DNA from 3 places in the Streptomyces sp. TG1A-60 genome. Region 3 is predicted to be linked to each of the others. Evidence: riboswitches for the same ligand, from Rfam matches in the RefSeq annotation. Region 3 holds a riboswitch; each other region holds the start of a gene.
What was found. A riboswitch is a leader RNA that binds a small molecule or an ion and turns the genes downstream of it on or off. The one in region 3 is predicted to bind thiamine pyrophosphate.
Positions count from the first base shown of each region.

Region 1: another riboswitch for thiamine pyrophosphate. It lies ahead of WBG99_RS09125 (thiamine ABC transporter substrate-binding protein); the one in region 3 lies ahead of thiC (phosphomethylpyrimidine synthase ThiC).
Region 2: another riboswitch for thiamine pyrophosphate. It lies ahead of thiO (glycine oxidase ThiO); the one in region 3 lies ahead of thiC (phosphomethylpyrimidine synthase ThiC).

Region 1 covers NZ_CP147520.1:2,273,968-2,281,148, forward strand. The annotation lists gene WBG99_RS09115 (ABC transporter ATP-binding protein) at 1-561, opposite strand, end outside; gene WBG99_RS09120 (iron ABC transporter permease) at 561-2,168, opposite strand; gene WBG99_RS09125 (thiamine ABC transporter substrate-binding protein) at 2,243-3,328, opposite strand; TPP riboswitch at 3,412-3,519, opposite strand; gene rlmN (23S rRNA (adenine(2503)-C(2))-methyltransferase RlmN) at 3,590-4,696, opposite strand; partial or broken gene WBG99_RS09135 (phosphatidate cytidylyltransferase) at 4,840-5,966, opposite strand; gene frr (ribosome recycling factor) at 5,966-6,523, opposite strand; gene pyrH (UMP kinase) at 6,679-7,181, opposite strand, start outside.
Region 2 covers NZ_CP147520.1:6,165,725-6,172,905, forward strand. The annotation lists gene pknB (Stk1 family PASTA domain-containing Ser/Thr kinase) at 1-965, opposite strand, end outside; gene WBG99_RS26830 (thiazole synthase) at 1,131-1,925, opposite strand; gene thiS (sulfur carrier protein ThiS) at 1,930-2,130, opposite strand; gene thiO (glycine oxidase ThiO) at 2,145-3,320, opposite strand; TPP riboswitch at 3,318-3,429, opposite strand; gene WBG99_RS26845 (hypothetical protein) at 3,481-3,882, shown strand; gene WBG99_RS26850 (FAD-dependent oxidoreductase) at 3,915-5,144, shown strand; gene WBG99_RS26855 (Rv2175c family DNA-binding protein) at 5,282-5,647, shown strand; gene thiE (thiamine phosphate synthase) at 5,789-6,433, shown strand; gene metF (methylenetetrahydrofolate reductase [NAD(P)H]) at 6,561-7,181, shown strand, end outside.
Region 3 covers NZ_CP147520.1:4,131,005-4,138,185, reverse strand. The annotation lists gene WBG99_RS17725 (LacI family DNA-binding transcriptional regulator) at 1-587, shown strand, start outside; gene WBG99_RS17720 (metallophosphoesterase) at 788-1,882, shown strand; gene WBG99_RS17715 (hypothetical protein) at 2,065-2,943, shown strand; gene thiC (phosphomethylpyrimidine synthase ThiC) at 3,206-5,032, opposite strand; TPP riboswitch at 5,027-5,183, opposite strand; gene WBG99_RS17705 (YibE/F family protein) at 5,255-6,730, shown strand; gene WBG99_RS17700 (SsgA family sporulation/cell division regulator) at 6,761-7,181, opposite strand, start outside.

The DNA of each region.
Region 1 (7,181 bases), 1.9 Mb from region 3:
CAGCACGGTGGTGCCCAACACCCCGAACAGCTCCCGCAGTTCGACGACGAGCCGCTCCCGCAGCGAGCGGTCCAGCTGACCGAGGGGTTCGTCGAGCATCAGCAGCCGGGGGCGCGGGGCGAGGGCGCGGGCCAGCGCGACCCGCTGCTGCTCACCGCCGGACAGCTCTCCGACCCGCCGGCGCGCGGCCCCGGGCAGCCCCACCAGCTCCAGCAACTCCCTCACCCGTCCGGCCCGTTCGTCCTTCGCGGCCCCGCGCATACGAGGCCCGAAGGCGACGTTGCCGGCCACGTCCCGCTGCGGGAAGAGCTGGTGGTCCTGGAACATCAGGCCGACGCCACGCTGGTGCGCGGGCACGCCCGACTGGTCCCGGCCGTCGAGCAGCACCCGCCCGCCGTCGAGGGGTTGGAGCCCGGCGACCACCCGCAGCAGCGTCGACTTGCCACTGCCACTGGGCCCCAGCACACACACGACCTCGTGCTCCGCGACCTCCAGGTCGACCGCGTCGAGCACGGGCCGCCCGTCGAACCGTACGGTCGCCTCCGCAAGCCTGAGCAACATCAGAACTCCCCCGTGCGATCGGTACGGAGTCGTTCCAGCACCAGCAGGGCCACCGCGCACACCACCATCAGAATCGTCGAAAGGGCCATGGCCTGGCCGTAGTTGAGGTCCCCGGGCCGGCCGAGCAGCCGTGCCACGGCGACCGGCAGCGTCGGGTTGTCGGCGCGCGCGATGAACACGGTCGCCCCGAACTCCCCGAGCGACACGGCGAAGGCGAACCCGGCGGCGATCAGCAGCGCCCGCCGCACCATCGGCAGGTCGACCTCGCGCCACACCCGCCAGGGCGACGCCCCGAGCACGGCCGCCGCCTCCCGCAGCCGCTCGTCCACCGCCCGCAGCACGGGCAGCATGGTCCGTACGACGAAGGGGACGCCCACCAGTGCCTGGGCGAGCGGCACCAGGATCCAGGACGACCGCAGGTCCAGCGGCGGCTCGTCCAGCGCGATCAGGAACCCGAAGCCGACGGTCACCGCGGACACCCCGAGCGGCAGCATGAGCAGCGCGTCGAAGCCCCTGACGAGCCGGCCGGCCCGCCGGGTGAGCGCGGCGGCGGAGAGGGAGCCGATCAGCAGGGCGATGGCGGTCGCGGCCAGCGCGTAGCTGAGCGAGTTGCCGACCGCCTCGATCGGCGCCACCAGGAAGATCCCGCTGTCGTCACCGGTCAGCGCCTTGTAGTAGCCGAATCCCGGCGCGTCGAGCGACCGCTCCACCAGCACGCCCAGCGGCAGCAGAATCAGCACCACGACGGTGGCGAGGACCATGCCCAGCAACGCCCACTGTCCCGCCCCGCGTGGCTTCCGGGCCGTGAGCGACGCGTCCCCCAGCCGCAGCGCGCTCTCCCGCCGCCGTACGGTCCAGGCGTGCACGACGAGGACCAGAGCGACCGCGACGAACTGCACGAGCGTCAGCACGGCGGCCGTCGCCAGGTCGAAGATCTCCGAGGTCTGCCGGTAGATCTCCACTTCGAGCGTCGAGAAGGTCGGCCCACCGAGAACCTGCACCACCCCGAACGAGGTGAAGGTGAAGAGGAACACCATCAGCGTGGCGGCGGCCACGGCGGGCCCGAGCGCCGGGAGCGTCACCTTCCGCCAGGCCGCGAGCGGGGACGCCCCGAGCATCCGCGCGGCCTCCTCCTGCCGGGGGTCGAGCTGCGCCCAGAGGCCGCCCACCGTCCGTACGACGACGGCGTAGTTGAAGAACACATGCGCGAGCAGGATCGCCCAGACCGTCGTGTCCAGACGTACGCCCCACAGGTCGTCGAACATCCCGCCACGCCCGACCAGCGCCAGGAACGCCGTGCCGACGACCACGGTGGGCAGCACGAACGGCACGGTGACGACCGCCCGCAGGATGTCCTTGCCCCTGAAATCGAAGCGCGCGAAGACATACGCGCCAGGGAGCGCGATCAGCAGCGTGAGCGCGGTCGAGACGAGCGCCTGCCAGGTGGTGAACCACAGCACGTGCCGGATCCCGGAGTCCCCCAGCACCTCCGCGATCCGCCCGAACCGCCAGCCCCCGCCTTCCCCTTCGGCCTTCAGCCCCCGTGCGACGATCGCGGCGACGGGATAGGCGAAGAACACCGCGAAGAAAACGACGGGCAGGACCATGAGCCCGAGCCGCGCCGCGCTGCCTGTGCGGGCCCTCCGCCGAGGGGCCTTCGCCGCCTCGGCAGGTGTCCCGGTTACTTCAGTACGAGCGAGGTCCACGACTTGACCCACTGGTCACGCTTCTCGGCGATCTTCTCCGGCGCCATGGTCTCGGGGTCCTTCGCCGCGGGCCCGTACTCGGTGAACTCGGCGGGCACGGACGCCCCCTCGACCACCGGGTACACGAACATGTTGAGCGGCATGTCCTCCTGGAACTCCTTCGAGATCAGGAAGTCGATCAGCGCCTTGCCGCCCTCGGCGTTCTTCGCGTTGCTCAGCAGCCCCGCGAACTCGATCTGCCGGAAACAGGTGCCGGTCGCGACCCCGGTCGGCGCGGTCTTCGGGCGCGGGTCCGCGTAGACGACCTCGGCGGGCGGCGAGGAGGCGTACGACACGACGAGGGGCCGGTCGCCCCCGGCCTTCTTGCCGTCCGTCGAACCGGAGAACTCCTGGTAGTACGCCTGTTCCCAGCCGTCGACGACCTTCACACCGTTGGCCTTGAGCTTCTGCCAGTATCCCTCCCATCCCTCGTCGCCGTACTTCGCGGCCGTACCGAGGACGAATCCGAGTCCGGGCGAGGATGTGGAGGCGTTCTCGGTGACGAGGAGATCCTTGTACTCGGGCTCGACCAGATCGTCGAACGTCTGCGGCGGATCGATCTTGTGCTCGGTGAAGTACGCCTTGTCGTAGTTGACGCAGATGTCACCGGAGTCGACGGGCGTCACCCGGTGCTCGTCCTTGTCGAGCTGGTACTCGGCGCCGACCTTGTCGAGGCCCTTCGCCTCATACGGCTGGAAGAGGCCGTTGTCGAGCGCGCGCGACAGCAGCGTGTTGTCGACGCCGAAGAAGACGTCGCCCTGCGGGTTGTCCTTGGTCAGGATCGCCTGGTTCACGGCCTGGCCGGCGTCACCGCTCTTGAGGACCTTGACCTTGTAGCCGGACTCCTTCTCGAACGCCTTCAGCACGTCCTTGGAGTAGGCGAAGGAGCCGTGGCTGACGAGGGTGACGGTCTTGGAATCGGTGCCACCGTCGCTGCCACCCGATCCGGACGACCCGCACGCCGACAGAGTGACCAGGCCCAGCCCGACGACCAGGACCGTTGCCTTCTTGGTGATGCCCACTGACTTGATTCCTCCTGGGGGTGACCAGGAAGAGACGCGGCCCTGCCCGGGATCCCGAAGGGTTCCCGCGCAGGGCGCAACAGCTTGAGTGATGACCGAACTTCCTACCCAGAATGACCTGGGCGAGGTTCAGAGGGTCTGCGGCCTGGTTGCCGCACTCTCAGCGCTGTGGCGCTCCCCTGTCGGAATATGAAGATGTGTACGAAGGTCAGAGTACCCCGTGGCCGGATCCTGACTCCCGCCCGGTGGCCGGCACTCCGCCTACCTCTCGGTGGCCGCCAGTTGCCCGCACGCCCCGTCGATCTCCTGCCCCCGGGTGTCCCGGACGGTCACCGGCACACCGTGCGCGGCGATGGCGTCGACGAACGCCTTCTCGTCCTCGGGACGGGAGGCGGTCCACTTGGAGCCCGGCGTCGGGTTGAGCGGGATGAGGTTGACGTGCACGGGCCTGCCCTTGAGCAGCCGGCCCAGCCGGTCACCGCGCCACGCCTGGTCGTTGATGTCCCGGATGAGTGCGTACTCGATGGACAGCCGCCGCCCGGACCTGGCCGCGTACTCCCACCCGGCGTCCAGGACCTCGCGCACCTTCCACCGCGTGTTCACCGGTACGAGCGTGTCCCGCAGCTCGTCGTCCGGCGCGTGCAGCGAGATCGCGAGCCGGCACTTGAAGCCCTCGTCCGCGAACCGGTGGATGGCCGGCACGAGCCCGACCGTCGACACGGTGATCCCCCGCTGCGAGAGCCCGAGCCCGTCCGGCTCGGGATCGGTGAGCCGGCGGATGGCCCCGACGACGCGGTTGTAGTTGGCGAGCGGCTCACCCATCCCCATGAAGACGATGTTGGAGAGCCGCGCGGGCCCACCCGGGATCTCCCCGTCCCGCAGCGCCCGCATCCCGTCGACGATCTGATGGACGATCTCGGCGGTGGACAGATTCCGGTCCAGCCCGGCCTGCCCGGTGGCGCAGAAGGGACAGTTCATCCCGCACCCGGCCTGCGAACTGATGCACATGGTGACCCGGTCCGGGTACCGCATCAGCACCGACTCGACGAGCGTCCCGTCGAACAGCCGCCACAGCGTCTTCCGCGTAGTCTCCTGGTCGGTCGACAGATGCCGCACGACCGTCATCAGCTCCGGAAGCAATGCCTCCCGCAGCTTCGTGCGCGCACCCGCGGGGATGTCGGTCCACTGTTCCGGGTCGTGCGCGTACCGCGCGAAGTAGTGCTGCGACAGCTGCTTGGCGCGAAACGGCTTCTCCCCGACCGCGGCAACAGCCTCCTTACGCTCCGCAGGCGTGAGATCAGCGAGATGCCGCGGCGGCTTCTTGGCTCCGCGGGGGGCGACGAAAGTGAGTTCTCCGGGTGCAGGCATAACCCTCCCAGTGTCGCAGATCAACTCTGGTGGCCCAGGCCACAGCGTGCCAGGGGCCGACTGCCCCGGAGTTCACGCCAGTGGGCCCCGTCCCGGCGAACCGGGGCGGGGCCCACACGCGTCACGTACGCATCGCCGACCGGTCAGCCGGAGCCCACGAACAGCACCAGGAGCAGCCAGACCACCGGAGCGGTCGGGAGGAGGGAGTCCAGGCGGTCCATGATGCCGCCGTGGCCCGGCAGCAGGGTGCCCATGTCCTTGATGCCGAGATCCCGTTTGATCATGGACTCGCCGAGGTCGCCCAGCGTGGCGCTGGCGGCGACGGCGAGGCCGAGGAGCAGGCCCTGCCACCAGATGCCGTCGTCGATGACGAACTGCATGAGCAGCGCGCCCGCGGCCATGGCGAAGGCGACCGCGCCGAGCAGACCCTCGCGGGTCTTGCCGGGGCTGATGCGGGGCGCGAGCTTGTGCTTGCCGAAGCGCCAGCCGACGGCGTACGCGCCCGTGTCGCTGACGACGGTCAGCACCAGGAACACGAGGACCCGCCGCGGCCCGTCGTCGGCGGTGAGCATGAGCGCGACGAACGTGGCCAGGAACGGCACGTAGAAGGCCGCGAAGACCCCTGCCGTGACGTCCTTGAGGTAGTTCTCCGGCGGTTCCGTCATCCGCCAGACGAGCACGGCGAGCGCGGTGAGCGCCATGGCCACCCACGCGCCCTCGGGCCCGCGTACGTACCCGGCGACGACCATGGCGGCCCCGCCGACCGCGAGCGGCACGAGGGGCGCCTTGATGCCCCTGCGTTCCTGCAGGCGGGAGGTGAGCTCCCACAGCCCCACCACCACGGCGACCACTATCACGCCGACGAAGGCCGCCTTGACGATGAACAGCGACGCGACGATGACCACGCCGAGCCCGACGCCGACTCCTATGGCGGCACTCAGGTCACGGCCCGCGCTCTTCTTCTGCGGGGCGGGTTGCGGGGCGTCGGGCATGGGATCCGGCTTCTGCGGCGCCCCCCCGTGGGGACGCGCCGACGGCGTCTCGTCGCGGAACGGGGGCCGCCCTCCCGGGCGGCCCCCCGGTCGTCGTCCTGGTTCCCGCCATGCGAGGGTACATCGGGCACGATGGGCATGGCCTGAGTCTGCATCGGACGCTGGTCCTCGGACGCATCGTACGTGGGACCCGCCGGGGCGTGCCCCTGGACAGGTCCCCGGTCGGTCGGCGCCCAGTACCCGGCTTGTGGCGGCGCCCCCCAGGAAGAGTCGTTCATCAGACCTCGAGGAGCTCCGCTTCCTTGTGCTTGAGCAGCTCGTCCACCTGAGCGACGTACTTCGCGGTGGTGTCGTCGAGCTCCTTCTCCGCACGACGGCCCTCGTCCTCACCGACCTCGCCGTCCTTGACGAGCTTGTCGATCGCGTCCTTGGCCTTGCGGCGAACAGAGCGGATGGACACCTTGGAGTCCTCCGCCTTGCTCTTGGCGACCTTGATGTAGTCGCGGCGGCGCTCCTCGGTCAGCTCGGGGAACACCACCCGGATGATGTTGCCGTCGTTGCTCGGGTTGACACCGAGGTCGGAGTCGCGGATCGCCTGCTCGATGTTGCGCAGGGCGGTCTTGTCGAACGGGGTCACCACGGCCATTCGCGGCTCCGGCACCGAGAACGAGGCCAGCTGGTTGATCGGCGTCAGCGCACCGTAGTAGTCGGCCACGATCTTGTTGAACATCGCCGGGTGCGCACGACCGGTACGGATCGCCGCGAAGTCGTCCTTGGCGACCACGACGGCCTTCTCCATCTTCTCCTCGGCCTCGAGGAGGGTCTCTTCGATCACCACTTGCTCCTGCGTGTCTTGAGTAGGCCCGGCAGCTGTACTTGGTCTGGTCGGCGGCCGGCTGCGTCGCGTCTTGTTCCTGCACGGTTCCCGACCGGCAGGACATTGTCCATCCCCCGGTCAGGCTCCGTCCCCCGGGCAGGGGAGGGACCCGGTCAGGCCCGGCTTCCCTGATCACCCACGAGAGTGCCGATCTTCTCACCCTTGACGGCCCGCGCGATATTGCCCTCCTTGAGAAGCTCGAACACGAGGATCGGGAGCTTGTTGTCACGGCAGAGCGTGATGGCGGTGGCATCGGCGACCTTGAGCTCGCGGGTGATGACCTCGCCATAGCCGAGGGAGTCGAACCTGACCGCGTCCGGGTTGGTCTTGGGGTCGGAGTCGTAGACCCCGTCCACGCCGTTCTTGCCCATGAGCAGCGCCTCGGCGTCGATCTCCAGGGCACGCTGGGCGGCGGTGGTGTCGGTGGAGAAGTACGGCATGCCCATACCGGCGCCGAAGATGACCACGCGGCCCTTCTCCAGGTGGCGCACGGCGCGCAGCGGGATGTACGGCTCGGCGACCTGGCCCATGGTGATGGCGGTCTGGACCCGGCTGTCGATGCCCTCCTTCTCCAGGAAGTCCTGGAGGGCGAGACAGTTCATGACCGTGCCGAGCA
Region 2 (7,181 bases), 2.0 Mb from region 3:
CCGGGGTCCTCCGGCACCGACCGCGACACGGACAGAGAGAGCGGGATCACGCTCGTCCGGTCCTCCGCGTTGTCGTGGTCGCCGGCCATCGCCTGCGGCGGCATCGCGTCCAGCTGCTCGCCGCTGAGCCCGGCCCGCGCCTGACGCGTCTGCGCGAGCAGCGCGACGGCGTCGTAGGGCCGTAGCTCCGGATTGCGGGCGGTCGCCCAGGCGACCAGCTCGTCCAGCTCGTACGGCAGCCCGGGCACCGCGGCCGACGGGGGCGGCACGTCGTCGTGGAGCGCGTGGTAGAGCACCTGGGCGGGGGAGTCCCCACCGTGCGGTTTGCCGCCGGTGAGCATCTCGTACAGCATCACGCCGCACGCGTACACGTCGACGCGGGTGTCGGTCGTGCCGTGCTCCAGCTGCTCGGGGGCGAGGTAGGCGACGGTGCCGAGAACGGCGCCCGTGGTGCTGGTGACGGTGTCCACGGCCCGGACGAGCCCGAAGTCGGCGACCTTGACCCGGCCGTCGTCCCCTATCAGCACGTTCTCCGGCTTCATGTCCCGGTGCACGAACCCGGCGCGGTGCGCGGCACCGAGCGCGGCGAGCACCGGCTCCAGGATGTCCAGCGCCGCCCGGGGCTGCAGCGCCCCGCGCTCGCGCAGCACGTCACGGAGGGTGCAGCCGGCGACGTACTCCATCGCGAGGTACACGTACGAGCCGTCGGTGCCCTGGTCGTAGACCCCCACCACGTTCGGGTGCGACAGCCGCGCCACCGACCTGGCCTCACGGATGAACCGCTCGACGAACGTCCCGTCGGCCGCCAGCGTCGGATGCATCACCTTGAGCGCGAGCACGCGGTCGAGGCGGGTGTCCACGGTCCGGTAGACCGTGGCCATCCCGCCGACCGCGATCCGCGCCTCGACTCGATACCGGCCGTCGAGCACCTGGCCGACAAGCGGGTCCTGAAGGGTCGTGTCCACGCAGGTGAGTGTACGAGCCGCCACCGCCACCCCCTGTCGGTCCCATGGCGGGCGGGACGTACTGCAGCAGACCTGTGACCGAGACCGGAAGGCCGTGACAGGCAGGTGTCCGGCATATCTCGCTCGCACGTTCGAGCGAGGCTGGTGGGGCGGGTGAGATCCGACTCAGAACGCCGGCCGTTCCGGATCCAGCCGTGCCAGCCCCTCGCCCGGCGACGACGCCTGCGCGAAGTGGCGCCGGGGGATCCGCCCCGCCCGGTACGCCAGCCGCCCCGCCTCCACCGCGTGCCGCATCCCCTCGGCCATGAGCACCGGCTCCTGCGCCCGGGTCACGGCCGAGGCGAGCATGACGCCCGCACATCCCAGCTCCATCGCGAGGGCGACGTCCGACGCCGTCCCGGCACCCGCGTCGAGAATCACCGGCACGCGCGCGTGCTCGACGATCAGCCGGAAGTTGTGCGGATTGCGGATCCCGAGCCCGGACCCGATGGGCGACCCGAGCGGCATGATCGCGGCACAGCCGACGTCCTCCAGCTTCCGCGCGAGGACGGGGTCGTCGCTGGTGTACGGCAGTACCGTGAAGCCGTCGTCGACCAGTGTCTCGGCGGCGTCCAGCAACTCGATCGGGTCGGGCAGCAGAGTCCGCTCGTCGGCGATGACCTCCAGCTTGACCAGCGAGGTGCCGAGCGCCTCGCGCGCGAGGCGGGCGGTCAGCACGGCCTCGCCCGCCGTGAAACAGCCGGCCGTGTTGGGCAGCACCCGGATGTCGAGCCGGTCGAGCACGGACAGGACCGAGCCGTGCACCGAGGTGTTCACCCGGCGCATCGCGACCGTCGTCAGCTCCGTGCCGGAGGCCATCAGCGCGCGCTCCAGGACGTCGAGGCCGGTGGCGCCGCCGGTGCCCATGATCAGGCGGGACGAGTAGGTCGTACCGCCGAGGACGAAGGGGTCGTCTGCCATGGGATCAGCCTCCTTGGACGGCGGTGAGGACCTCGACGCGGTCCCCCTCGGAGAGAGCGGTGGACGCCCACCGCGCGCGCGGGACGACGGTTTCGTTGAGCGCGGCGGCGACCCCGGAGGGGGACGCGGTGAGCGTCCGCACCAGCGCGTCCAGGGCGGTGCCCGCGGCGATCTGCCGCCGCTCTCCGTTGACGAGGACGCCCAGCGTCCCGGTGGCGCTCATACGGGCTGCTCCACGAGTGTGCGGGACGCGCCGGCGCGGAACCGCAGCGGCGTGAAGTCGCGGGCCTCCTGCGGCAGCTCGCCGCTGGTCAGGGCGTACGCCATGACGTCGCCGGTGACCGGGGTGAGGAGCACCCCGTTGCGGTAGTGGCCCGTGGCGAGGAGCAGGCCGTCGAGTTCGGTGGGGCCGAGGAGCGGCGCGTTGTCGGGGGAGGCGGGACGCAGTCCCGCGCGGGTCTCGGTGAGCGGGAGCTCGGTGATCCCGGGGACGAGTTCATGGGCGTCGCGCAGCAGTTCGTACACCCCGCCCGCGGTGACCGTCGTGTCCCAGCCCTGCTCCTCGCTGGTCGCGCCGACGACGAGTTCGCCGTTCTCGCGCGGCACCAGGTAGACGTGGCTGCCGCGGACCACGGCCCGCACGGTCCGGCTCAGGAAAGGCGCGTACGGCTTCGGCACGGTCAGCCGCAGCACCTGCCCCTTGACCGGCCGCACCGGCGGCAGCACCTCGGCCGGCACCCCGGGGAGCCGCCCGCTGAGGCTGCCCGCGGCGAGGACGACCTGCCCGGAGGCCAGCTGGTCACCGTCGCCGGCCCGAACCCCGGCGGCCCGCTCCCGGACCACCGACAGCTCCTCGGCCCAGGCCCGGTGGAACGCCACCCCGGCGCGCTCGCAGGCCGTGACGAGGGCCCTGGAGAGCCGCCTCGGGTCGATCTGATGGTCCCCGTCGACGCGCAGCCCGCCGCGCACGCCCGGCGCGAGCATCGGCTCCAGACGGCGGCATTCGCGGCCGCTGAGCCACTCCGACGCGAGGCCCGACCGGTAGTGCAGGGCGTGCAGTTCCCGCAGATGGGCGCGGTCGTCGGCGTCCAACGCGACGGCGAGCGTGCCGGACCGGCGGTAGCCGAGGTCGAGGCCGGTCGCCTCCGTCAGCTCGGCTGCGAAGTCCGGATAGCGCCGCGCGGACTCCAGGTTGAGCCCCAGCAGCGTCTGTTCGCCGTAGTGCAGCTCGGTGACCGCGGCGAGCATCCCGGCCGCCACCTGGGCGGCACCGCCACCGGGCTCGGGGTCCACCACGGCCGTGGCGAACCCGCGCTGCGCGGCCCGCCAGGCCGTCACCAGCCCGATGACGCCGCCCCCCACGACGAGGACGTCTGACGTGTGCGTACGCGACATGGGCGTCCAGCCCCTCCCTTCGCCGGCATGACCCGGATCAGGTTCGTACGGTCGGAGGCCGCCAGCCTCCCTCTCAGCCCGGTGCGTCCGGGCTCCCGCGAGTGCTTACGCTGGCCACCCTAGCCCGGTACCGCACGCCTCGGTAAGGGAGCCTCCGCGTATGCCCCGCTCGCTCGACGGTCTCGTCCTCGCCCCGGTCGCGGACCAGGCCCCAGGCCAGGTGGGCACCCGCACCCGGTTCGCGTACCACGAGAAGGACGGCGAGATCTGGGCCGCGTACGCGGGCGGCGACGTCGTACGCGGTCACCTCGTCGGCACCCGCGAGGGCGACCGGCTGGACTTCCGGTACGTGCAGCTGAAGAGCGACGGGACCACCGCGTCCGGGCACTGCGTGTCCCTGGTCGTCGAACTGCCCGACGGACGGGTCCGCCTGGAGGAGACCTGGGAGTGGGAGTCGCAGCCGGGCAGCGGGACGAGCGTGGTGGAACAGGTGGAACAGGTGGAACAGGTCGACGAGACTGTGGGCGGACTCACAGAGAGCGACCGCCGGCCCACCGGCTGACTGACTGACTGTCAGGTGTCTATGGTGAGCTGGTGAGCGAGCAGACGCAGCACAGGGGCGGCCCGGCGGCGCGGCGCGTGGTCGTCGTGGGCGCGGGGATGGCCGGGGTACAGACCGCGGTGGCCCTGCGCGAACAGGGCTTCGACGGCGATGTGACACTGATCGGCGCCGAGCCCCACCAGCCGTACGACCGGCCGCCGCTGTCCAAGGCCGTGCTGCTCGGCAAGTCCGAGGGCTCCGCCTTCGACGTCGACTTCGAGGCGCTCGGCATCGAACTCCGGCTGGGCCGCGAAGTGGCGGGCCTGCGCCCCGCCGACCACGAACTCGACACGCCCACCGGCCCCGTCCCGTACGACGTCCTGGTCCTCGCCACCGGCGCCGAACCGATCCGTCTGCCGGGCGCCGAGGGCGTGCCCGGGGTGCACCTGCTGCGTACCCTGGACGACGCCGAGCGGCTGCGGCCCGTGCTGGCCCGGCAGCACGACATCGTGGTCGTGGGCGCGGGCTGGATCGGCGCCGAGTTCGCCACGGCCGCGCGCGAGGCGGGCTGCGCGGTGACGGTCGTCGAGGCGGCCGACCGCCCGCTCGCGGGCGCGCTCCCCGCCGAGGTGGCCGCGCCGATGACCGCCTGGTACGCCGACAGCGGCACCACCCTGCGCACCCACGCGCGCGTGGAACGCGTCGAGCCCGGGACGGTGATCCTGGACGACGGCACCCGGGTGCCCGCCGGTGCCGTGGTCGTCGGCATCGGCGCGCGCCCGGCGACGGCCTGGCTGACGGGCTCGGGCATCGAGCTGGGCGCCCACGGCGAGGTGGTGGCCGACGACCACCTGCGCGCCTCCGCGCGGGATGTCTACGCGGTCGGCGACTGCGCCTCCTTCCCTTCGGGAAGGTACGGCCGACGTCTCCTCGTCCACCACTGGGACAACGCCCTCCAGGGCCCCCGCACGGTCGCCGCGAACATCCTCGGCGAGACCCCCGAGACCTACGACCCGGTCCCGTACTTCTGGTCCGAGCAGTTCAGCCGCTTCGTCCAGTACGCCGGCCACCACGCCTGTGCCGACACCACCCTCTGGCGCGGCGACCCCACCGGCGCGGCCTGGACCGTCTGCTGGCTCCGCGCCTCCCGCCTCGTCGCCCTCCTCGCCGTGGGCCGTCCCCGCGACCTGGCCCAGGGCCGCCGCCTGATCGAGGCGGGCACGCCGATGAACCCGGAGCTGCTGACGGACCCGGCGAGACCGCTGAAGGCGGCGACGGCGTAGCGCGGGCACGTCTTCCCCGTGGCCGCCCTCTCCGCCTCCTTCCGGCGTTCCTTCGCCGGGGGCGGAGCACCCCGGTCGGCCCCCGCCGGAGGCGGCTCGGCTACCCAGTGTCAGTCCCAGATGGCAGTCTTGGTGACGTGACCGAGATTGACGCAAAGATCGATGCTCTCGTCCCCGCGTGGCTGACCCTCCCCGACATCGCAGAGATGCTGGACGTCGAGGTGACGCGCGTGCGGCAGCTGGTGAAGGAAGGCCAGCTCATCGCCGTACGCCGTGGTGAGAACCGCGCGCTGCACGTCCCCGCCGCCTTCATCGACGGGGACCGGGTGGTCAAGGGCCTGTCCGGCACCCTGACCCTGCTGAGGGACGACGGCTTCACCGACGAAGAGATGCTGGAGTGGCTCTTCACTCCGGACCCCAGCCTGCCCGGCACCCCGGCCCAGGCCCTGAGCGAGAATCGCGGCACGGAGGTGAAGCGCCGCGCCCAGGCGCTCGCCGTCTGACCGGGGACACCTGACACCTGACATATCCGAAACACCGCGACACCTGGAACAGCCGCCTGTGCGGTGTACGGGAGCCGGGCCCGCGAGGGGCGCGGTCCCCGTACACCGCACCGACACCGCTCCGCCACGGGGGACTCTCGCATGCCCGACACCGCCGCACACCTCGCCGACGCCCGGCTCTACCTCTGCACGGACGCCCGCAAGCGCCAGGGCGACCTCCCGCAGTTCCTGGACGCGGTCCTGGGCGGCGGCGTGGACATCGTGCAGCTGCGCGACAAGGGCATGGAGGCCGCCGAGGAACTGGAACACCTCCAGCTCCTCGCGGACGCGTGCCGCCGGCACGGGAGGCTGCTCGCCGTCAACGACCGCGCGGACGTCGCCCACGCCGTCGGTGCGGACGTCCTGCACCTCGGTCAGGGCGACCTTCCGGTCCCCGCCGCCCGCGCGATCCTCGGTGCGGACGTCCTCATCGGCCGCTCCACGCACGCCGAGGCGGAGGCCTCGGCCGCGGCCGTCCAGGAAGGCGTGGACTACTTCTGCACGGGCCCCTGCTGGCCCACCCCCACCAAGCCCGGCCGCCACGCCCCCGGCCTGGACCTCGTGCGGTACACCGCGGCCCTCGGCACCGACCGCCCCTGGTTCGCCATCGGCGGCATCGACCTCGGCAACCTCGACGAGGTCGTCGAGGCGGGCGCCCGCAGGGCCGTCGTCGTCCGGGCGATCACGCTGGCCGACGACCCCGGAGCCGCGGCAGCGGAGTTCGCCAAGCGGCTGCGCGCCCTCTAGTGCCACGGCACCAGCGTGCCCCCCGCTCCCGGCCGCCTGCGTCCAAGGCGTGGACAACAGATCGGCAAAACGGTCAAAACGCCCTGCTCTGGTTGGGGGACGGTCCTGACCTGGCTAACCTGCCGATATGGCCCTAGGAACCGCTTCCACCAGGACTGATCGCGCACGCACCGTGCGTGACATGCTCGCCACGGGCAAGACCACGTACTCGTTCGAGTTCTGGGCACCCAAGACCGAGAAGGGCGAGCGGAACCTGTGGAACGCCCTCCGCAGGATCGAGGCGATCGCGCCCAGCTTCGTCTCCGTGACGTACGGCGCCGGCGGCTCCACCCGGGCCGGCACGGTGAAGGCGACCGAGCAGATCGCCGCCGACACCACCCTCACCCCGGTCGCCCACCTCACCGCGGTCAGCCACTCCATCGCCGAGCTGCGCAACATCATCGGCCAGTACGCGGACGCCGGGATCCGCAACATGCTCGCGGTCCGCGGCGACCCGCCCGGCGATCCCATGGGCGAGTGGGTATCGCATCCGCAGGGCCTGACGTACGCCGCCGAACTCGTCCAACTCATCAAGGAATCGGGCGACTTCTGCGTAGGTGTCGCGGCCTTCCCGGAGATGCACCCGCGCTCCGCCGACTGGGACAGCGACGTGGCGCGCTTCGTCGACAAGTGCCGGGCCGGCGCCGACTACGCGATCACGCAGATGTTCTTCCACCCGGACTCGTACCTGCGTCTGAGGGACGCGGTG
Region 3 (7,181 bases):
TCACCGCGTGGGTCGACAACGACCACGATGCCGCCGTCCTCGGCATCCTCGACCACCTGGCCGACGCGGGCGCCCGCCGGATCGGACTCCTCACGGGCACGACGACGGACACGTACACTCATCTCTCCACCACCGCATACCTGCGCTGGTGCGAGCGCGTGGGCCAGGATCCGGTGTATGAGGCCTATCCGGCGCACGATCCGTGCGCGGGAGCCGTCGCAGCCGATCGGCTGCTGGCCCGGCCGGACCGCCCGGACGCGGTCTACGGCCTCTTCGACCCGAACGGCACCGATCTGCTGGCCGCGGCCCGGCGGTACGGCCTGCGCGTCCCCGACGACCTGCTGCTCGTCTGCTGCAGCGAGTCCGCCGTGTACGCCACCACCGAGCCGCCGATCACCACGCTCTCGCTGAAGCCGCGTCGGATCGGCACGGCGGTGGTACAGCTCCTCATCGACGCCATCGAGGGGGGCGATTCTGACCAGCCGGTCGAGCAGGTGATACCGACGGAGCTGATCGTGCGGACCTCGTCCGAGCGGCGTCCACCCCGTACGACGGTCAGCCCGCCACGATCACCTGAAGCGGGTTGATGCCCGAGCTGAGGATCCGGACGGGAATCGGGCGGGGAAAGCCCCGCCCAATTCGGGAGAAAACCGCGGTGAACTGTGGTCCTGCGCCATTTCACCACCCCTGGGTCATCACATGGCGCGATCCGCATTCCTATGATGGGCGCACGACACCGCGGGCCGCTGCGACCAGGCAGTCCGATGCGGTGCAGACGCGGGCGATGGTGGTGGAGGGGTCGATGACTCAGGGGGCCGGTCAAGGACCCGAGGTGCGGACGCCGACGGTGCGCGATTTCCGCGTGCCCGCGTACGTCCACGAGGCCGGTCCGTACGGACACACCGCGCAGGCCGGCGAGACCTCCATGCCTTCCGAGGAGCCGGAGGGCTACCCCGAGGGGTACACCCCGACCCAGCGAGACCTACCGGTGATCAACCGGGGTGACACACTTCAGGTCGTGATCGACCCGGAGGCCGCGGCGGCCGAACAGCCCGCCACCCCGCCGAGTCCGCTCTTCGTCGTCGGGGACGTCCACGGCTACCTCGACGAACTTCTCGCCGCGCTCCGCGAGAAGGGCCTCGTCGACGCCGCGGGCAACTGGTCAGCGGGAACCGCCCGGCTCTGGTTCCTCGGCGACTTCACCGACCGCGGCCCCGACGGCATCGGCGTCATCGACCTCGTGATGCGCCTGTCCGCCGAGGCCGCGGCGGCCGGCGGCTACTGCAAGGCCCTCATGGGCAACCACGAGCTGCTGCTGCTCGGCGCCAAGCGATTCGGCGACACCCCCGTCAACTCCGGCGCGGGCACCGCCACCTTCCAGGCCGCCTGGCTCCTCAACGGCGGCCAGAAGACCGACATGGACCGCCTCCAGGACCACCACCTCCAGTGGATGGCCCGCCTCGACGCCATGGAGGAGGTCGACGGCCACCTTCTGGTGCACTCCGACACCACCACCTACCGCGACTACGGCGACTCCATCGAGGCGGTCAACGACACCATCCGCGAGACGATCACGCGCAACGACCCGGACGAGGTCTGGGACCTCTTCCGCAAGTTCACCCGGCGCTTCTCCTTCCGCGACGAGGGCGGCGCCGACGCCGTGCGCTCCCTGCTGGACACCTACGGCGGCACGCGCATCGTGCATGGTCACAGCCCCATTCCGTACCTCCTGGGCGAGGTCGGCTCTGAGGACGGCGAGGACGACACGGGCCCTTCGGTCGAAGGTCCGTACATCTATGCGGACGGCCTGGCCGTCGCCATGGACGGCGGCGTGACCATGGCCGGAAAGCTGCTGGTCCAGCAACTTCCGTTGAGCAGCTGAGCCTTCACGGGCAGGCGTCCTCCGTCGGAAGAGTTCGCTGGCCAGGGGCCAATTTCTTCAAACCCCCTGTCACCGCCCGCCATCACCGCTCTACCATCGGCTTATCCGTAGCAGGCTCCCCTCCGTTTCTGCCCGACGGCTCGTCAGCATGCCGAGCCACAAGCCCTACGGAGCATCGGGGGATGCACATGAACAGCGTTCCGCAGCACCTGCTCAGTGAGGACCGCCAGGAGTACGAGCGGATCCTCGGCGAGGTGCTGCGCTCCGCACCACACCGCCCGGAACTCGCCGCCGGTCTCCGGCGGCTCAACCCCGAGCAGCTGCGCACCATGGCCCTCAACGCCACGGCGCTCATCACGGCCGCCGCGGCGACCGAATACCAGTACTACGTCAAGGTCCGCTACGAGTTCCGCAGCCCGTCGACAGGCACCACGCCCGCCCGTGAGGGGACGGCGTCCGGCTCGACCGAGCCGGACGGCACCGCGGTGGGACTCGCGGCAACCATGGGTGAGGTCACCGAGGCCGCCGGCGCGGGCGCCGGTGCCATCGCCGCGGTGCTCGCGCCCGTCCTCGCCGGAACGGCCGCGGTGCTCTTCCTGCTCGTGGGGTGCGTCATGAAGGTGCTCGACCCCCAGCAAGCTATCGCCGACACCCTCCTCACCACCGGGTGGGTCTTCGGCGCGATCACGGCGGCGGCGATCCTGGTGGCCGCGGTCGCCCTCCTGCTCACCGCCCTGCGCAACAACGCCACGGCCCTCCTGGACCACGGAGCGCGCAGCGAGTTGAGCGACGAGGTGGCCCGCGCCCGGGAAGCCTGGCGCGAGGCCCTCCTGGAGCGCGGCATCCTGCCGTTCCTCCGTGATGCCCTCGCGAACCCGGGCCCGTCGGTGCTCGACGAACCGGGCCGGCAGTCCCCGCCCAGCCGCATGCCGCACCTCGGCTACGACCGCCCGAACTTCAGCAGCAGCCCGGAAAGCGGCAGCTCCGGCTCCCGCCCCAGCTTCTCCAGCCCGGATTTCACGAGCCCCGACTTCGGCAGCCCGGAGCACCAGCCCGAGTGACGCCCCGGGCTCCGGCCGCGGCCCTGCGACCACCGGACTTCGGCGGCCACCCGGTGCGCCGTCGGCCGGCGGCAGGCCCGGACTCATGGCGCCGCCGACCCGCGACGGCAGGCTCTCCCGGCAACCGGCCGGAAGAGCGCCGCTCGTCGTACGGGCACTCGGCTGCCGAGATCGAGCACGGCGGCCACGCGCCACCCTGCGCGTCGGCGCGCTCAGGGACCCGGTCCTACGCGTCGGCGCGCCAAGGGCCTGTCCGGCGGGCTTAGTCCGCCATCGGCAGATAGACGCGGTTCCCCGCCTCCGCGAACTCCTTGGACTTCTGGGCCATGCCCGCTTCGATCTCGGCCCGGGAACCGCCGTGTTCACGGCGGATGTCATGGGAGATCTTCATCGAACAGAACTTCGGGCCGCACATGGAGCAGAAGTGGGCCGTCTTGGCCGGCTCGGCCGGGAGCGTCTCGTCGTGGAACTCACGAGCCGTGTCAGGGTCGAGGGCCAGGTTGAACTGGTCCTCCCAGCGGAACTCGAAGCGGGCATCCGACAACGCGTCGTCCCACTCCTGTGCACCCGGGTGACCCTTGGCGATGTCCGCCGCGTGGGCCGCGATCTTGTAGGTGATGACGCCGGTCTTCACGTCGTCACGATCGGGCAGTCCCAGGTGTTCCTTGGGCGTGACGTAGCAGAGCATCGCAGTGCCCCACCACGCGATCATCGCGGCACCTATGCCTGAGGTGATGTGGTCGTACGCCGGCGCGACGTCCGTGGTCAGCGGGCCGAGCGTATAGAACGGAGCCTCATCGCAGATCTCCTGCTGCAGGTCGATGTTCTCCTTGATCTTGTGCATCGGGACATGGCCCGGGCCCTCGATCATGGTCTGTACGTGGAAACGCTTCGCGATCCGGTTGAGCTCCCCGAGTGTGCGCAACTCCGCGAACTGCGCCTCGTCGTTGGCGTCCGCGATAGAGCCCGGCCGCAGGCCGTCACCCAGCGAGTACGTGACGTCGTAGGCGGCGAGGATCTCGCACAGTTCCTCGAAGTTCTCGTAGAGGAACGACTCCTTGTGGTGGGCCAGGCACCAGGCCGCCATGATCGAGCCGCCGCGCGAGACTATGCCGGTCTTGCGGTTCGCGGTCAGGGGGACGTACGCCAGGCGCACGCCCGCGTGGACCGTTATGTAGTCCACGCCCTGTTCGGCCTGCTCGATGACCGTGTCCTTGTAGATCTCCCAGGTCAGTTCCTCGGCCTTGCCGTCGACCTTCTCCAGTGCCTGGTAGAGCGGCACTGTTCCGATAGGGACGGGGGAGTTGCGCAGCACCCATTCACGAGTGGTGTGGATGTTCCGCCCAGTGGACAGGTCCATGACCGTGTCGGCGCCCCAGCGGGTCGCCCAGGTCATTTTCTCGACCTCCTCCTCGATGGAGGAGGTGACCGCGGAGTTTCCGATGTTGGCGTTCACCTTCACCAGGAACCGCTTACCGATGATCATCGGCTCGATCTCCGGATGGTTCACATTCGCGGGCAGTACGGCCCTGCCTGCGGCGATCTCCTCGCGGACGACCTCCGGTGAGACGTTCTCCCGTACGGCGACGAACTCCATCTCGGGGGTGATCTCCCCGCGTCGCGCATAGGCCAACTGGGTCACCGCCTGGCCGTCACGGCTCCGGCGCGGCTGGCGCGGTCGCCCCGGGAACACCGCGTCGAGATTGCGCAGTCCACCGCGCGGCGACGTGTGCTTGATCCCATCGTCCTCGGGGCGGACGGGGCGGCCCGCGTACTCCGCGGTGTCGCCACGGGCGATGATCCAGCTCTCGCGGAGAGGGAGGAGTCCCCTCCGGACATCGGTCTCCGCTGTCGGATCGGTGTACGGGCCGGAGGTGTCGTACAGGGTGACGGACTGCCCGTTGGTGAGGTGCACCTGGCGGACCGGCACCCGTAGATCGGGGCGTGAGCCCTCGATGTACGCCTTGTGCCAGCCGATGGACTTCCCGGCCTCCAGAGCCTGTCCGCCCTGGTTCTTTTCGCCCTCGGGCGAGGCAGATGCCCCGTCCGTCTGGCTGGAGGCAGACGTGCTTGTGTCCTCGATGGTCATATGGGACCTACTCCCTACGCCGGCATTACCCGGTAACAGGTTCAGCGGTCGACGCAGCGATTTCCGCCACGCGATGTTCCACGTGAAACATCGCGTCTGCGGAGGTCAGCGCCCTCTCAGCCCGGTGCTCCGAGCTCCCGCGTGTGCAAAGGTGCCTCAACGCTAGCGGCAGATGTGGCGCGGTGAACAGTGGGCATCGCTCGTTCTTGCGATGATCGGTCGGTGACCACGACGCAGCAGCCCCCGCCTCCGCCCCCCGAGCCGCCCCATGGCCATGGTCCCGGAAACGGCCATGGGCATGGTTCCGACGGCGGCCATGGACACGGTTCCGGGGGTGGTGGCCACGGCTCCGGAGGCGGGCATGGCCACGGTGACGGACATGGCCAAGGCCCGGTCCCCGGCGGCGGGCACGGCCATTCCCACAGCCACGGTCCCGCCGCGCCCGTCTCGCAGCACCTGCGCAAGGTGATCGCGGCGGTGCTGATCCCCTTCGCGACAGCGGTCGTCGTGGGCCTCGTCGCGCTCTGGCCCAGCGGCGCCCCGGCGCACGAGCGCACCGGGGTTGGCTTCGACCGGCAAACGCAGCAGGCCACCGTCACCAAGGTCGACGAGGTCGACTGCTCGTCGGTGAACGCCTCGGGCGGCACCCCGACCGGTGACACCTCCACGGCCGAGGGCTCGTCCGCCCAGCAGCAGGCGAGCGGCACCTGTAAGAAGGCCACGGTCCGGGTCGACACCGGCCAGGACAAGGGCCGTACGTTCACGGAGATCGTTCAGCCGGACCAGTCACGGCAGTTGGAGCAGGGCCAGGAGGTCGTGGTCGCGTACGAACCCGCCGCGCCCAGGGACCTGCAGTACTCGGTCACCGACGTGAACCGGAAGGTTCCGCTGGCGCTGCTCGCCGGCATCTTCGCGCTCGCCGTCGTGGCGGTGGGCCGGCTGCGCGGTGTCATGGCCCTCGTCTCGTTGGCCGCCAGCTTCCTGCTGCTGACCCTCTTCATCCTGCCGGCCATCCTGCAGGGCTCGAATCCACTGGTCGTCGCGGTGGTCGGGGCGAGCGCCATCATGCTGATCGCGCTCTACCTGTGCCATGGCCTCTCGGCCCGCACATCGGTGGCGGTGCTCGGCACGTTGATCTCCCTGGTGCTGATCGGTGTGCTGGGCTCGATGTTCATCGGCTGGGCCCATCTGACCGGCAACACGGACGACAACACCGGTCTGATCCACGGGCTGTACCCGACGATCGACATGAGCGGTCTGTTGCTCGCGGGCGTCATCATCGGTTCACTCGGTGTGCTCGACGACGTGACGGTCACCCAGACGTCGGCGGTCTGGGAGCTGCACGAGGCCAATCCGTCGATGGGCTGGCGCGGACTGTACCGCGCGGGCATCCGGATCGGCCGGGACCACATCGCCTCGGTGGTCAACACCCTCGTCCTCGCCTACGCCGGTGCCGCGCTGCCGCTGCTGCTGCTCTTCTCGATCGCGCAGAGCAGTGTCGGCACGGTCGCCAACAGCGAGCTGGTCGCCGAGGAGATCGTGCGTACGCTCGTCGGCTCGATCGGCCTGGTGGCGTCGGTTCCGGTGACCACCGCGCTGGCCGCCCTGGTCGTCTCGGCCGACCGCCCCGGGACCCCGGAAGCGACGGCGGTGCCCGCTCCGGCACGCGGTGGAAAGGGCCGCCGCCGCAAGCGCTGAAGCGTTACGGCACCCCGATGCCGCAGCCGTTCAGCCCGCGCTCTGTTCCTCCGCCAAGATGCGGTCCAGGGCCTCGTCGAGCAGTGTGTCGAAGTCCGCGAGGGAACGCTCCTGCCCCAGCGGCACGAGCTTGTCCGTACGGTCCAGGAAGGCCACGAGCGGCGCCGTGCCGACCCGGAACACCGCCTGGTCGGTGCCCACTTGTAGCCGGATCAGCACTTCGCCGAACGTCTCCGGATCGGCGGGCGCGATGTGGACGTCCCCGTCCCCGCACGGCCGCCCCACGCCGTCGATGAGCAGCTCCCGCCCGAAGGCCCAGGTCACGGGAGCATCACCAGGCAGGTGGAAGGTCAGCCGCACGGCGTAGGGATCACAGGTCTCGTAGCGCAGCTCCACCGGGATGCGGAAGGAGAGCTCCTCAGAGACGAGGAAGCTCATCATGACCTCTGCC